Regions from separate parts of the Lysinibacillus sp. GJ-1 genome, predicted to be linked through region 1. Evidence: riboswitches for the same ligand, from Rfam matches in the RefSeq annotation. Region 1 holds a riboswitch; the other holds the start of a gene.

Region 1 (7,709 bases):
TTATAGAAACAATGACAGGGACAGAGCTTTTACAGATGGTATCACATGATGTGGCTGGCATACTAGCTGCGGCTCAAGGAGAAAGTGTAACGTTCCCCGTTGGTCATTATAAATATGAATTTCACAATCTAGATTTCTATGAAGAAAATGGTCAAATCCAACAAGAGCTCGTTATTTATATGACAAAAATTTAAATTCGATAGCGGGTGTATTTTTGTGAATAATGAACAGGTTAAGATATGAGCAAATGATTTGTAATTATCTTAACCTGTAACTATAATAGTTACAACAGGTGGTGATTCGTATGGTCAATAGTCGATTTTCAGTCGCTATCCATATACTTTCGCTCATTGCTACAACATCTGATAAAAGTCAGCTTACATCTGATTATATTGCAGGTAGTGTCAATACGAATCCCGTAGTCGTACGACGAATGATTGGGAAATTGAAAAAAGCAGGCTTGTTAACATCTCAGTCGGGAATCGCTGGTTATGGCCTTGTTATTGAACCAAAGGATTTGTCATTGTTGAGCATTTACCGAGCGATTGACGGTCCAGAGCAACTATTTGCAATACATGATGAACCGAATCCTGCATGTGCTGTCGGCCGACAAATACAGCATACGTTGGAAACGGTTTATCTAGATGTTTGGCATGCAATGGAAAAACAGTTACAAGCACAAACGTTACAAGATGTGCTAGATCAACTTCGTTAAAAGTAACGAGGTCGGTCTTACTGTATTCAACCTGTAACTAAAACAGTTACAACTAATTGTAGGAGGAATTTATAATGAAAATAGGCGTTATTGGAGCAACAGGAAAAGCAGGGCAAAAAATAGTGGAGGAAGCATTACAACGTGGTCATAACGTTACAGCCATTGTTCGTTCAGCTTCTAAAGTAAAAGAGGATATTCAAGTGATAGAGAAGGATGTATTGGATTTAACGCAAGAAGATGTAAAGGGTTTTGATGTTGTTGTGAATGCGTTTGGTGCACCACTTGGACAAGAAACATTACATGTTGCTGTAGGTCGTCATTTAATCGCTACCTTTAACGGCATTGCCACAAAACTATTCGTAGTGGGGGAGCAGGCAGCCTATATGTAGACCCAGAAAAAACGATTCGTGTTATGGAGACGCCTGATTTTCCGGAAATGTTTTTGGCAACTGCAAAAATCAAGGTGAAAACTTGCAAGACTTACAAGCATCAAATATTTCGTGGACATTTTTAAGTCCTTCTGCCCTATTTGATCCAGAGGGTACGTTCAGGTAGCTATACAACAGGAATAGATCATTTGTTAGTGAATGCTAAAGGTGAAAGTTATGTCAGCTATAGTGATTATGCGATTGCAGTATTAGATGAAATAGAAAATCCACACTATTTAAATAGACGTTTTACCGTTTCCTCAACTAAATAATCCTACTGCCGAGCGTATGAAATATGCTCGGTTTCTCGCTATTTATCGTCGTTTACGAAAAAACTTTCATTTTACTGATAAATGACTGTTTACAAGACGGCATTTATTAGCTACTATCAGTGTGAGTATTAGTTCAAAGGAGACGACAATAATGTCCACACAACGTATAGAAAAAGATTTTTTAGGTGAAAGAGTATTACCAGCAGATGCTTATTACGGGATTCAAACGCTTCGTGCAACAGAAAACTTCCCAATTACAGGCTATAAAATTCACCCAGCCCTAATTAAAGCAATGGGTATTGTAAAAAAAGCAGCAGCATTAGGTAATATGGAAGTACACCTATTATCAAAAGAAATTGGAGAGGCTATTGTCGAGGCTGCACAAGAAGTCATCGATGGTAAATGGGATGCTGAATTTCTAGTAGACCCAATCCAAGGTGGTGCAGGCACTTCTATTAATATGAATGCGAATGAAGTTATTGCGAACCGTGCTCTTGAAATTTTGGGTAAAGCAAAAGGGGACTATCAAACGATTAGCCCGAACAGTCATGTTAATATGTCACAATCAACAAACGATGCCTTCCCTACAGCGATTCATATTGCTGTATTAAATTTAATTGATGAGCTTCTGGTGACGATGGAAAATATGCAAGCCGTATTCCATCAAAAAGCAGAGCAATTTGCACATGTTATTAAAATGGGACGTACGCACTTACAAGATGCTGTACCAATTCGCTTAGGACAAGAGTTTGAGGCTTATTGTCGCGTAATTAACCGTGATATTGTTCGTATCCGTCAAACACGTCCAAACTTATATGATGTCAATATGGGGGCAACAGCTGTCGGTACTGGGCTTAACGCTTTCCCAGACTATATTAAATCTGTAGACCAACATCTAGCTGAAATTTCTGGCTTACCATTAAAAGGTGCTACACATTTGGTAGACGCTACGCAAAATACGGACGCTTATACGGAAGTGTCAGGGGCACTAAAAATTTGTATGATTAATATGTCTAAAATTGCGAATGACCTTCGTTTAATGGCATCTGGTCCTCGTGCAGGTTTAGGAGAAATTATTTTACCAGCACGTCAACCTGGTTCATCTATTATGCCTGGTAAAGTAAATCCTGTAATGCCAGAAGTGCTAAACCAAGTTGCATTCCAAGTAATTGGGAATGACCATACAATTTCTTTAGCATCTGAAGCGGGTCAATTAGAATTAAACGTAATGGAACCAGTGCTTGTATTCAACTTAATTCAATCAATTAGCATAATGAATAACGTTTTCCGTGCATTTACAGAAAACTGTTTAAAAGATATCGAAGCAAATGAAGAACGTATGAAGGAATATGTAGAGAAAAGTGTGGGTGTCTTAACAGCAGTCAATCCACATATCGGTTATGAAGTAGCTGCTCGTCTTGCACGTGAAGCAATTCTTACAGGTCGTTCAATTCGTGAACTTTGCATTGAAGCAGGTGTCTTAACGAAAGAGCAATTGGATTTAATTTTAGATCCATATGAAATGACACATCCAGGTATCGCTGGTTCTAGTATGATGAAATTAAAATAATTTCTAAAGAGGCTGGGACAAAAGAGAAAAGGTGTTAGATTGATGGCAGTCAATCTAACACCTTTTTGTTGCGCCGATGTTGTTCGCTTCGGCGGTGCTTTGCGCGGGCACACACGTAAGCCGCAACCCTCGCTAACGCGCGGAAATGCCCGCGTCTTACGCTGTGTGCGTTCTGAGCAGAAGTCACCGCCTCCGCTACTAACAACTAGTGAACTCTTCTAATTTTTTATTTATTGTAAAAGCAAGAATAGCTAAGTTCTCCATATAGAAAAATTTATGAACACCTTTCCTCTGTTCCTTAAATTATTTTAGTTTTGTCCTAACCTTTATCTTTTTTTAGTATACCAATATACATATAAAAGATGGGCGTATTTCTATCAATCTTAGGATAAATAAACTATAATAATGGTATTATAGTAATATTATAGTTAGGGGATTTTGGTATGACTTTACGAAAAAAAAGTATTTTTGGGTTTTCATTATTAAATTTAATAATGATTGTAGTATTAATTATAGATCTTGCTAATTTAACAGCATTAGCATGGCTATCTACAATATTAACGATTATTGGTATCTCCATTACTTTATCCTATATCTTCTATGTTAAATATAAAGTGATTCAACCTATTAACCAATTATCTAATGCTGCGAAAGCAATTTCAGTAGGTAACTTTGACTCTGATGTCATTACTGTACAAGACAATAGTGAGATTTCAGAATTAGCAAAAGCTTTTATAGAGATGAAAGAGCAATTGCGTACGATGACACTAACAATTGCCAACAGTTCGACAGATTTATCTGCCAGTATCGAAGAGTTGTCTGCAAGTACAAATGAAATTACAATGGCTGTGGAAGAAGTTGACCATCAAATGGAAAAAACGTCAAATGGTCTTAAACAAGCCGCACAATCGGCAAACAATAGTGCTGTTGCAATGCAGGAAACAGTAGATGGCATTGAGCGTATTTCGATTGCCACACAGGATGTTTTCAACCACGCGAAAGAAGCGAATGATATCGCAGGAAATGGTGCAGAAATTTTGCATGTTGCGAAAAACCAGATGGAGTTTATTTCATCGTCAACAGATAAAACGAGTACCTTAATAAAACACTTATCAAATAAAATGACAGATATTAAAAAAATGACAGAAATGATTACAACGATTACAGATCAAACGAATTTACTTGCTCTAAATGCTGCGATTGAAGCGGCACGTGCTGGAGAACATGGGAAAGGTTTTGCGGTCGTTGCGGAAGAAGTTCGTCATTTAGCAGAGCAATCCAAGCATTCTGCTATTCAAATTGTGGACCTTGTAGTAGGTATTGAAAATGATACGAAACAAGTTGCTGTGGCTGTGGAAGAAGACTTGAAAAATGTTCAACAGGGGGTCTATGTCATTGATGAAGCAACAAAATCTTTTGGCAATATTTCGCAGCACGTGAGCCAAATGACTGACCAACTCGAAGGCATTTCGACAACTGTAAATTACTTGTCAAATCGTGCAAATGAGGTAGCTAATCTCGTGTCAACAATTGCAGGGGGTATGGATCAATTGTCCAGCTATACAGAAGCTGTGCTACAGTCAATGGATGAGCAAACGGCTTCCATGCAAGCAGTCAATCAAGTTTCACAGGAATTAACGATACAGGCTGATGATTTACAAAAGATTACAAATCAAATTCATGTATAAATTAACAACGGATAGTTATTTAGGTGATAGATAGTCATTTTAGCAAGTGCACATACATTTAGGCTGCTGTTTGACTTTAAAATACCACTACTTTACAATATAATGTAATAGTTTAGTAGGAATTTTCCAATAAATTCCTTAACAACTGAATAGCGTGTAGTAAGAGGTGTAAATTGCATGCAATTTACTTAAAAGGGAAGTCGGTGCAAATCCGACGCTGTCCCGCAACTGTGAATGTGAGCGTCTTTTCAAATTATGACCACTGTCAAACGACGGGAAGGTGAAAAGAAGCGATGACCATAAGTCAGGAGACCTGCCTGTTACGAGTACACACCATAAACCTACGAGGAATAGGAGGTGGCATGTTGACAAAACAGAATAATCTGTTCGTCACAGTACGTCAAACGACCAACACCAAAGGATGTAAAGGGATACGGCATCAAGCCAAATCGCTTCCATTGGTGCACTGTTTGATGTTATCGGATGAATGATATTTTTTAAGTACGATAGCCATAATCACGGATTTCCTCTACATTTGTAGGAAATCCGTATTTTTTATGTAATCGATACCTTTGTTTTGAAAATATGTACGAGAAGAGGTGCAAGTATGACAAAAATTCAGGTATGTTCAACACGAGAAAAGAAAAATGTTGATATGAAGATTTGTAAGCAACCGCGCATGGAAGTTGCCAAGCAACGAAAAACGAGAATGGTCATTGAGGCGCTAGTTGATCAGTTTTTAGCTACAGGGCTTATTCCGCACGATCGATTGTTTGACTGCATTTTTTATAATAAAGACATTATTTGGATTCAAAATGATGTCTATGAAGGATACCTATTTGCAAAAGCAAGTGTGGCTGATGAATTGAAAACAAAAAAGAATGGTTTTATGATGTATATGCCGACCAATCCGATTGTTTATGAAGTAAATGAGGAGGCCTATAATTTAATTACACGCATCGATTCAATTCGAGCTAAACCCAATCTGGATCGCCTGAATGTAGAGCCAAAACCTATTTTAAGTGCTGCAAGAGTCAATGATTTACTATGTTCGATGGTAATGCGTTTTTATCAGACGTATTTGCAAGACTTATCGATATTAATTCAAGAAAATCAAGATTATAGTAAAATACAACATTTAATAGACTATGTTGAGCGTGAATATGCTCAGTTTTTACAAAGTGTAAAAGAATTAAATGATTATCATTTAAATTGGCATCCGCGTGGTAATGGTCATCAATTGTTGCTGCAACGCATTGAGCAATTACAGATTTTAAAAAGTAAACCTGGGTCGGTTCTTGTGGATTTCTCAAATCATCATGGGTATGTGATTGTGGAGTCAGCGAATTCTTTGAAAAGGAAAACGAAAAAAGCGTTGTAAATTTTTATATCTGTATCGATATGCATACTATGCAATATTCGATTTTTTTCTGAAAGGCATCGAGAAATTTCGATGCCTTTTTATTTTATAGACAATGCATGGCTGCTTTTGCCTCATACCATGGAACTGCATAGCCTTTTCCTTTTGCACAAAAAATACTTGACGACGTATAGTCAGGATCAGCCTGTTTATTATAATTGATTTGTGCGATTATTGCCTCGCTATTATGACATATATCATAGCCATCGAATTGTAAAGATAAAGAGCCTTTGCCGTTTGTGTAAGTAGCAAAAGTAGTACTATAGTGCATAAATGTTGCAACTGGTACACGTCCTGTTAAAATGACTTGCTCCTCTGACAAGATCGGTGAGTCAAAAGTACCGTCTGCTTGTTGAATATCGTTCATCATTCAGTAGATAAAATCATTGGACGCTTTCATTTTGAAGCGGTAATAGGGCTCAAGTAAGATATTTTCGGCTTGTTCTAGCCCTTGTCTTAATGCACGGAAAGTAGCTTCCCGAAAATCTCCTCCTTCGGTATGCTTGATATGAGCTCGTCCTGTCAACAGTGTAAAGCGAATATCAGTAACAGGAGAACCAGTTAATAAACCGTGATGCTCGCGTTCAAATAAATGTTTTTCGATAAGGCGTTGGTGACCTACTGATAAATCATCAGCATGACAGGCATTAACAAACGTATTCCCAGTTCCGCGGATGTTCGGCTCCATGAATAAGTGTACCTCGGCATAATGCTTGAGCGGTTCGAAATGTCCGTAGCCTGTTACAGTCGTTGCAATAGTTTCCATATACAAAATTTGAGGTTTATCAAAGGTAATAACAAGTGAAAAGCGATTTTTTAATACTTCAGCAAGTACTTCAAGTTGTATGACACCCATAATATGTACATGAATTTCTTGGGATTTTTCTTGCCAAACGACTCGTAACGATGGCTCCTCGGCTTCTAGTAAACGAAAAATCTGTAAAATTTCCTTTATATGCTGTTGCCCTTCATACAGTACTTTTGCTTGTAATGTAGGCACAAGTTCATAAGGTTTTGGGAGTAGTGTACTTCCTAAAATGTCTCCTATCTTCGCCATGCTAAGCCCTTTCACTGCAAAAATGTCTCCTGCTTGTACGGCTTGGGCTGTCTGAAAACGACGCCCATTATACAGCCTAATTTCAGTTATTTTTTCGGTAACATCGCCAAATGCAAAGTCATCACGAGTATGCAATGATCCTTGTAAAGCTTTTATAAAAGTTAAGCGTTGTGTGCCATCATGGCGAATTTTAAATACTTCCCCTTGAAAGGGTGCTTGATGGTCGAAGTGTGTCTCTGTCAGGAGAGGAAGCTGTGATACAAATTCCTTGATCCCAATATCTTTTAAAGCAGCACCAACAAAGCAGGGAAATGCTCGCTCTTCGTTAATCATCTTTTGTAATTGTGACAGGCACGTTGAGGCATCGAGTGTATCTGTTAAAAAGGCCTAGAGTAGTTGTTCATCGCGCTCGGCTAGCCACTCTGCAATATAGCTTTGTATAAAATCTTTGCGTAATGGGGCATCGATTAATAGGATGTTGTCGGAACAGTCTTTTTGTAATTGGTTCATCACCGCATTGATATCTGCCCCTTCGCGGTCGATTTTATTTATAAAGAAA
Region 2 (7,709 bases), 290 kb from region 1:
CAATACCTACAAGGAAAGCGAAAAACATTTACTATGCCATTTGATTATGTAGGGACACCATTTCAGATAGCAGTGTGGAATGCACTTTGTGACATTCCTTATGGACAGACGAAATCCTATTCAGAAATTGCCAATGCTATTAATAAACCAGCAGCTGTGCGCGCAGTTGGCACAGCGATTGGAGCCAATCCAGTATTAATTACTGTACCGTGCCATCGGGTAATTGGCAAGAATGGCTCATTAACAGGCTATCGAGGAGGATTAGAAATGAAAACACAGCTCCTAGAGTTAGAAAAGGGAACTTCAACTAGCTACGAGTAATTATGAATGGAGGGGGACGGTGATGAAAAGTGAATTATTCTATAAAAATCCAAAAACGATTCTGAATAAAGGAACTGGTTTTCTTGCTGGCTATACGCATTCACTAAATCCTTATACAGGCTGTTCATTTGGGTGCTCCTATTGTTATGTACGAGCAATGCCTGTGGCACTTTTTCGAGATGGTGAATGGGGCAATTGGGTCGATATAAAAAACGGAGCTGCAAATTTATTAAAAAAGGAGCTTCAGCGCGCCAAAGCTAAAGGAAATGTGACCATTTTTATGTCATCAAGTACAGATCCTTATCAGCCAATCGAGTATAAGGAAAAAGTGACAAGGTCCTTACTAGAAGTGATGGTCGCAGATCCCCCAGACTTCCTTTTAGTGCAAACTAGAAGCCCTCTTGTAAGCCGTGATATTGATTTGCTACAGCAATTTAAAGAGAAAGTTCGAGTAAGTGTAACGATTGAGACAGATTCCGAAACAATACGTAAACATTTTACCCCAGATGCACCAACAATTCAGGCGCGTTTTAAGACATTAGAAACATTAGCAGCCAACGGAATCCCGACCCAAGTAGCTATAGCCCCCATTTTACCAAGTGGGGAATATTTTCCTGAGAAATTGAAACCATTCGTCGATCGAATATGTTTGGATGACTACTTTTTAGGAGATGGCAGTGGAGGAAATCGCACAAGAAAACTTGGCATGGAGGAGAAATATGCCCAACTTGGTTTAGAAGATTGGTACGGACCACATGTAATAAATAATTTCTATAATCGATTGATTAAAATCTTTCCAGAAAGTGATGTTTATCTAAGTCAAGCAGGATTTGAGCCGTAAAAGTAATAGCACATTGGCTATCACAAATGGAGCTTTGCAAATAACGGAACGACCATTACAAGCATCCTTGCTGAATTTTACATAAACGATGCTTGTGCGCTGTGAGAGCTATCGAGATGGGCAACTGTATGTGTGGTTGAATCTCGATATGTTTTACAGTGTAATTTTTATGGGAAAATCCGTAAAAGCAATGTGTAGTAATCTACCCTACCCTAATATAATTACTTTTGTCACAACTTTCTAGTTATCGAAAGTATGGAAATGGGTGTGGAGCATCATATAGTGCATTAAAAAGTCGAACATACAAATTTGTATGTTCGACTTTTTTTACAATATATTAACAGACCAAAATGTAAAGCATGACTTGTTTAAACTATTTATAAATTTAATCCAAATCGCTTTAATTCAATGAAAACACCTTCCAACTGTTTTCCTTTGTCTGTTAACGTATATTCCACACGAGGGGGAACTTCTGGGAAAACCTTTTTAATCAAAATCCCATGATCTTCTAGTGTTTTAAGACGGAGGGAAAGTGTTTTCGGACTAATTCCATCCATAGATTTTAATAGGTCACTGAACCGCATTGTTCCTTCTATAAGTAAATCGCGAATTATTAAAAATGTCCATTTAGTTCCAATTACATCGAGTGTTTTCGCAATGGGGCAAGCCTCACCAGGTACTCCTTTGGTCAACACTACTGGCTCAATCACACTCATTTGAAACATCCTCCCTCAAAATTTTTGAGCAATTTACCTCATCATAGCACAATAGTATACTTTCAGAAACTTAATGAATTAAATATCACTACTTCCCTAAAGGAAGTTACTATATTTATAATATCATTGTATTTGTTAATTTCATCCTTAATTGAGGAGGTGCTCAAAATTATTGTCAGAAATCAATGAAATAAGCTACCGTTGCTATTACTATTTGTACAACACTAAGGGAATTTTCCCGCTGTAGCAAACGGTTAGTAGAACATTGGCAAGACACTAGGTTTGTTTTAAGAGATAACAGAATTGAAGGAGCCAGAAAAAGATGAAAAATATACTTATTATTAACGGTCATCAGAAATACAGTTCAGCTGAGGGGAATTTGAACCAAACATTGATGAACAAAATGGTTAGTTTTTTAGAAAAAAAGAACAATGTAAAAACAACAATTATTCAAAACGGATATAAAATCGAAGAAGAACAACAAAAATTTATATGGGCTGATATTGTCATTTATCAAACACCTATTTATTGGTTCAGTGTCCCCGGCTTATTGAAGACGTATATGGATGAGGTATATGCCTATGGTTTATTTTTTAGGGGTGCTGATGAGTATGGGAAAGGTGGATTGTTGACTGAAAAGAAATATATGTTTTCGCTTACCTGGAATGCCCCTGAAAAAGCATTTAACAATCCAAGTGAATTTTTTGAAGGGAATACCCTAGAAGATGCAATAATGCATTTACATCTTATACAGAAATTTCTCGGAATGAAACCATTAAAGAGTTTCTCTTGTTATGACGTAGTCAAAAATCCAAAGATTGAAAAGTTTGTATCCGAACTTGATTTACACCTGCAAGAGATATTGAATTTTTAAACTTATGTAAACGAATAAGGGGAGAGAAATATGTTAAAAGATAAAAAAGTTGTAATTATCGGTGGAAGCTCTGGGATTGGTTTGGCATCAGCTAAACAGCTAGTAGCGCAAGGGGCAGAAGTAATCATTGCCAGTCGCTCCGAAGAGAAATTGCAGAAGGCAAAAGAGCAATTAGGAGTTAGGGCAACAACTTATATTCTAGATACAACACAAGAACAGCAAGTACAATCTTTCTTTGAAAAGATTGGTCATGTCGATCATCTGGTGATAAGCGCGGCAGAAACATCCAGCGGGGCATTCCTCCAAACGGATACAGCACAAGCACGAAAACTGTTTGAAAACAAATTTTGGGGACAATATTATGCAGCCAAATACGGTGCTTCTAACATTTCACCAAACGGATCAATTATTTTATTTTCTGGCGTTGTAGCCTACAAGGCTATGGTGGGCTCAGCAATACTAGGTGCCGTTAATGCGGCTATTTCCAATTTAGGTCAGACTTTGGCATTAGAACTTGCTCCTATCCGAGTAAACATCGTTTCACCAGGTATAATTGATACACCTTCCCGTAGCAAAATGCCAGAAGAAGCACGTAATCACTTCTATAATACAGTTGAAAATAAACTCCCTGTGAAACGAATAGGGCAAGCTGATGATGTTGCACAAAGCGTACTATATTTGCTACAAAATAGTTTCGTGACTGGAACGGTTCTTCATGTAGAAGGCGGCCACATGTTAACTTAAGACTGCAGCAGAATATATTTCTTAAACAAACTTTTGTAGAACTAAAACTGACCTAACAAATAAAACACCTTTCGCGTTGACTAACGAGTATTGTATATATCAATTAACGCGGAGGTGTTTAGTTAGTGTTCTTTTTTACAACAGTGTGTGGACGATTTTAAGCACCAACGCCACAAACGAATAATTGCGTGCGATACACACAATCTCAATTTATTAGGTAGAGGTGACTTTTACATAAAAAAAGTAGCGTCGTCACACGCTACAGCAAATTATTTTGAACAGTAAAGATATTGTTCAGGATGGCTAATACATAACAAGGATTTAGAACAAAATGTCCCTATTACTTTATATGTGAGCTAACAATGATAAGTGTAATTCCAGTAAATAAGCAAATAATTCTCGCCACAGGAATTTTATCAGCTAGTCCAAATAATGCAATTGCTGTTGTTACGATTAAAACTGTTGGACCAACCAATGCAAGCATTGTATTAATATAGAATGCTTTTTCTAAATTGTTCAACTTTAGCATCAACAAACCAGCACTTACTTCAATACTCCCAGACAATACACGTAAAATAACCATAGCTAGAACCGATTTTTCAATAATGGTCATCATCCTATCTTTATCGATAATATTCGCATATCTTATAAATCCATCTCAGTCTAATTATAGAATTCTGTTTGAATGAAATACTAACATCACTATATGTATCATTCGTATGAGATATGCTTGTAATCGTATGCTTGATAGTGTTAATTACTATGTTGATTATCTAGTTAAAAGTGCAAAAAATTTATTAATACAATCAGTTTTATAAATCAATTTTCTGTATTGTAAAATCCTGGGGAAGATAGTATTTAAAGAGAGGTTTATCAAATGAGACTGGAAGGCTACGCTAAGATTTTTAAAATTTTATATTTGGAGTAGATATTTAATAAAACGTCAGCCTTATTCTCTTTTGGAACAATGGTCTTTTTTAGTTAAATGAATACACTCAGCAAGTTTATAAAATAATGAAGATTTTTCTTATTTTATTATATTCTGAAAATAAAATTGACGTAAACTTTCGTGCATGTTATGTTTAATACTAATTTCATAGCAATTATTACAAGTTTGAGTGAAATGAATTTTCATTCAATTAAAAGGAAAATGGGTGTAAATCCCATGCTGTCCCGCAACTGTAAATGAGGAGTTTTGTTTCCATTGACACAGAGTTATTACTCGTGAAGGTGAAACAAAATAATGATTCATGAGCCAGAATGCCTGCTTGTAAGAAGATTCATTGATGATCTACGAAAGATAGGGAGATGGATGGAGACTTACTTTTTGTAGGCTTATCTATCCTTATTCTTTTTGAATAAGGTTTTTTTATGCTTTCTTTTATCTAATAGTAGATGCTTTTGAACCAAGATAGGAGATAGGAGACAGAAAATGAGATTGACAAAGTATTTACTTCCTTTTGTACTTTTTTGACTTTCAGTGTTCTTGCAGGTTGTACAAACACTGATACAGAAAAGGGAAAAACAACAACACAAACAAATGACGAAAAAATGATAACGATTGGATGGCATTTAGATGTCGGTCCATTAAACCCTCATACATATTTACCTAATCAAATGACTGCACAAGCAATGGTCTACGAATCTTTGGTTGAGTATAACGATGATGGGACTATTACGCCTAAGCTAGCAGAAAGTTGGGACATTTCAAAGGATAAGACTTCTTACATTTTCCATTTAAGAAAAGACGTTAAGTATTCAGACGGAACTGCTTTTAATGCGGATAATGTCATTCGTAACTTCGATGCCATATTAGCAAATCGGGAAATACATTTTTGGATGGGCATGGTCAACCATATTGTTGAGGTTGTAAAAGAAGATGATTATACAATTCGTTTGCAATTAGATGAACCTTATTATCCAGTATTAAACGAACTGGCCTTTGTACGTCCATTCCGTTTTTTAGGGGATAACGGATTCCCTGAAGGAGATGCGACGCAAGATTCCATCAAAGCACCAGTTGGGACAGGTCCATGGGTATTAACAGATTACAAAAAAGATGAATATGCTTTATTTAGTCGCAACGAAAACTATTGGGGGGAAAAACCTCTCTTAGAACAAATTAAAGTAAAAATCATCCCTGATTCTGAATCGATTTCGTTGGCATTTGAAAACGAAGAGTTAGATTTAATTTATGGTCGTGGCATCATTAGTTTAGATAACTATTCGTATTTAAAAGATAGTGACAAATATAAGACGGCTACCTCTGAACCATTGTCTACAAAAGCGTTATTATTCAATACGCAGTCAGGACCGTTAGCAGAATTAAAGGTACGTCAAGCCATTCAATATGCTATCAATAAGGAGCAAATGGTTGATAGTATTACACATGGTACAGAAAAAGTGGCCGACACACTATTTTGGGATGCAATTCCTTTTGCCAATATTGATTTAGAACCAATCTTGTATAATCCAGAAAAAGCGCAACAGCTACTTGATGAAGCTGGGTGGACATTACAAAAGGGCGATAAAATTCGTTCAAAAAACGGACAACCATTATCATTAGATTTAATCTATATCGCAACAGATGCGATTCAAAAACCAATGGCTGAGTTGATGCAAGGGGAACTAGCAAAAATAGGGGTACAGTTGAATCTAGAAGGTGCAGATGTAATGGTTGGCCTTCAAAAATTAATGGATAATCAGGTGGATATTAATTTTTGGCGTACAAACGGACCACCAACAGATCCACATGGCTTTGCTAATGAATCAGCTACACCAAATGCTAGTGGTGTTTATGAAGCAAAATTAGGTTTACCAAACGCCAAAGAAATTGATACTAAAATTCACCAATTATTAGTTGGAACAGATGAAGAGGAACGAGTGCAGCTCTATACGGATATTTTAACTATGTTCCATAATCAAGCACTTTTCTATCCGATATCTTATGAAACAAATAACGTGATTTATCAACCATATATGAAGGATTTTGTGCCTCGTGCATCTGAATATGATATTCCATATGCACAAATGGATACAGAGTAATACAAGTAGAAGAGAGAGTGTCTTACAAAGACAGCTCTCTCTTTATCATAGGATTGGGTAGGAGGTGACAGCATGTACGAATCGACATGGATGTTTTGTTTAAAAAGAATTTTAACGTTACCGTTTGTATTATTAGGGGTATCTATATTGACGTTTGTATTTATTCGCTTCGTTCCAATAGAGCCTGCGGAGGTTATTTTAAGATTGGCTAAAGTTACGCCAACGGAAGAGGCAATCCAGGCATTACGTGAGGAACTTGGGACAGACAAACCTTTACTTATTCAATATCTGCTATGGTTAATAGGAGTTTTGCAGTTTGATTTTGGTACTTCTTTTGTTAGTAAATTACCAGTGGCACATGAGCTATTCGCTAAATTACCAGCAACTATCGAATTGGCTGTTGCTGCATTTGTGCTCATTCTTGTTTTTAGTATCCCATTAGGTATGATAAGCGCACTGTATAAGTGTGCCATAATCGATAAAATAATTAGATTGTTTTCTATCTTGAGTGTATCAATTCCAACATTTTGGTTAGGTTTTTTATTACTGTATCTATTTAGCTTAAAATTTGGTATTTTCCCGACTAATGGGAAGGGGACACTTGCTCATCTTGTTTTACCTGCGCTAACACTAGCCTTACCGACAATTGGATTATTTGTTCAGTTAATTCGTGCAACGATTATTGAAGAATTGCATAAGCATTATGTTCAATACGCTCAGTTAAGAGGATTAAAAAATTCTGTCATACTCATGCAACATGTAATGAGAAATGCTGCGATAACGTTGACTACGATGCTGGGCTTGACACTTGGTAATTTACTCGGTGGTGCGGTAATTGTGGAGCAAGTCTTTAGTTGGTCAGGACTCGGTAGGTTTTTAATTGAATCGATTATTAATCGGGATTACCCGGTTGTTCAATGCTATGTTCTAATTATTGCCGTCATCTATGTACTTTCTAATTTATGCGCCGATGTATTACATCGGGTATTGGATCCTCACCTGATGATGAAGGGCAGGAGAGATTGAAGTGAGTCTAGTAAAGAAACTAAGTCATGTAAATTATAAAAAATCGTTTAGTTTAACAATACTTGTAATCATTGGTTTGTTGGGGATTTTTGCACCATTATTAATGCCCCATGACCCTTTTGCAGTCGATATTACAAGGCGA

The links. A riboswitch is a leader RNA that binds a small molecule or an ion and turns the genes downstream of it on or off. The one in region 1 is predicted to bind cobalamin.
Region 2: it holds a riboswitch for cobalamin, as region 1 does, so the genes downstream of both, nikA (nickel ABC transporter substrate-binding protein) here and LO754_RS12220 (hypothetical protein) in region 1, are expected to answer to the same signal.

The regions. Positions count from the first base shown of each region.
Region 1 is NZ_CP088912.1:2,531,172-2,538,880, reverse strand. It holds gene LO754_RS12245 (hypothetical protein) at 1-194, shown strand, start outside; gene LO754_RS12240 (Rrf2 family transcriptional regulator) at 305-715, shown strand; partial or broken gene LO754_RS12235 (NAD(P)-dependent oxidoreductase) at 790-1,415, shown strand; gene aspA (aspartate ammonia-lyase) at 1,567-2,985, shown strand; gene LO754_RS12225 (methyl-accepting chemotaxis protein) at 3,429-4,673, shown strand; cobalamin riboswitch at 4,821-5,008, shown strand; gene LO754_RS12220 (hypothetical protein) at 5,281-6,054, shown strand; partial or broken gene LO754_RS12215 (GTP-binding protein) at 6,140-7,709, opposite strand, start outside.
Region 2 is NZ_CP088912.1:2,241,464-2,249,172, reverse strand. It holds gene LO754_RS10690 (methylated-DNA--[protein]-cysteine S-methyltransferase) at 1-321, shown strand, start outside; gene LO754_RS10685 (radical SAM protein) at 344-1,162, shown strand; gene LO754_RS10680 (winged helix-turn-helix transcriptional regulator) at 1,540-1,878, opposite strand; gene LO754_RS10675 (NAD(P)H-dependent oxidoreductase) at 2,201-2,752, shown strand; gene LO754_RS10670 (SDR family oxidoreductase) at 2,783-3,496, shown strand; gene LO754_RS10665 (YqhV family protein) at 3,837-4,112, opposite strand; cobalamin riboswitch at 4,590-4,782, shown strand; gene nikA (nickel ABC transporter substrate-binding protein) at 5,048-6,541, shown strand; gene nikB (nickel ABC transporter permease) at 6,614-7,567, shown strand; gene LO754_RS10650 (ABC transporter permease subunit) at 7,569-7,709, shown strand, end outside.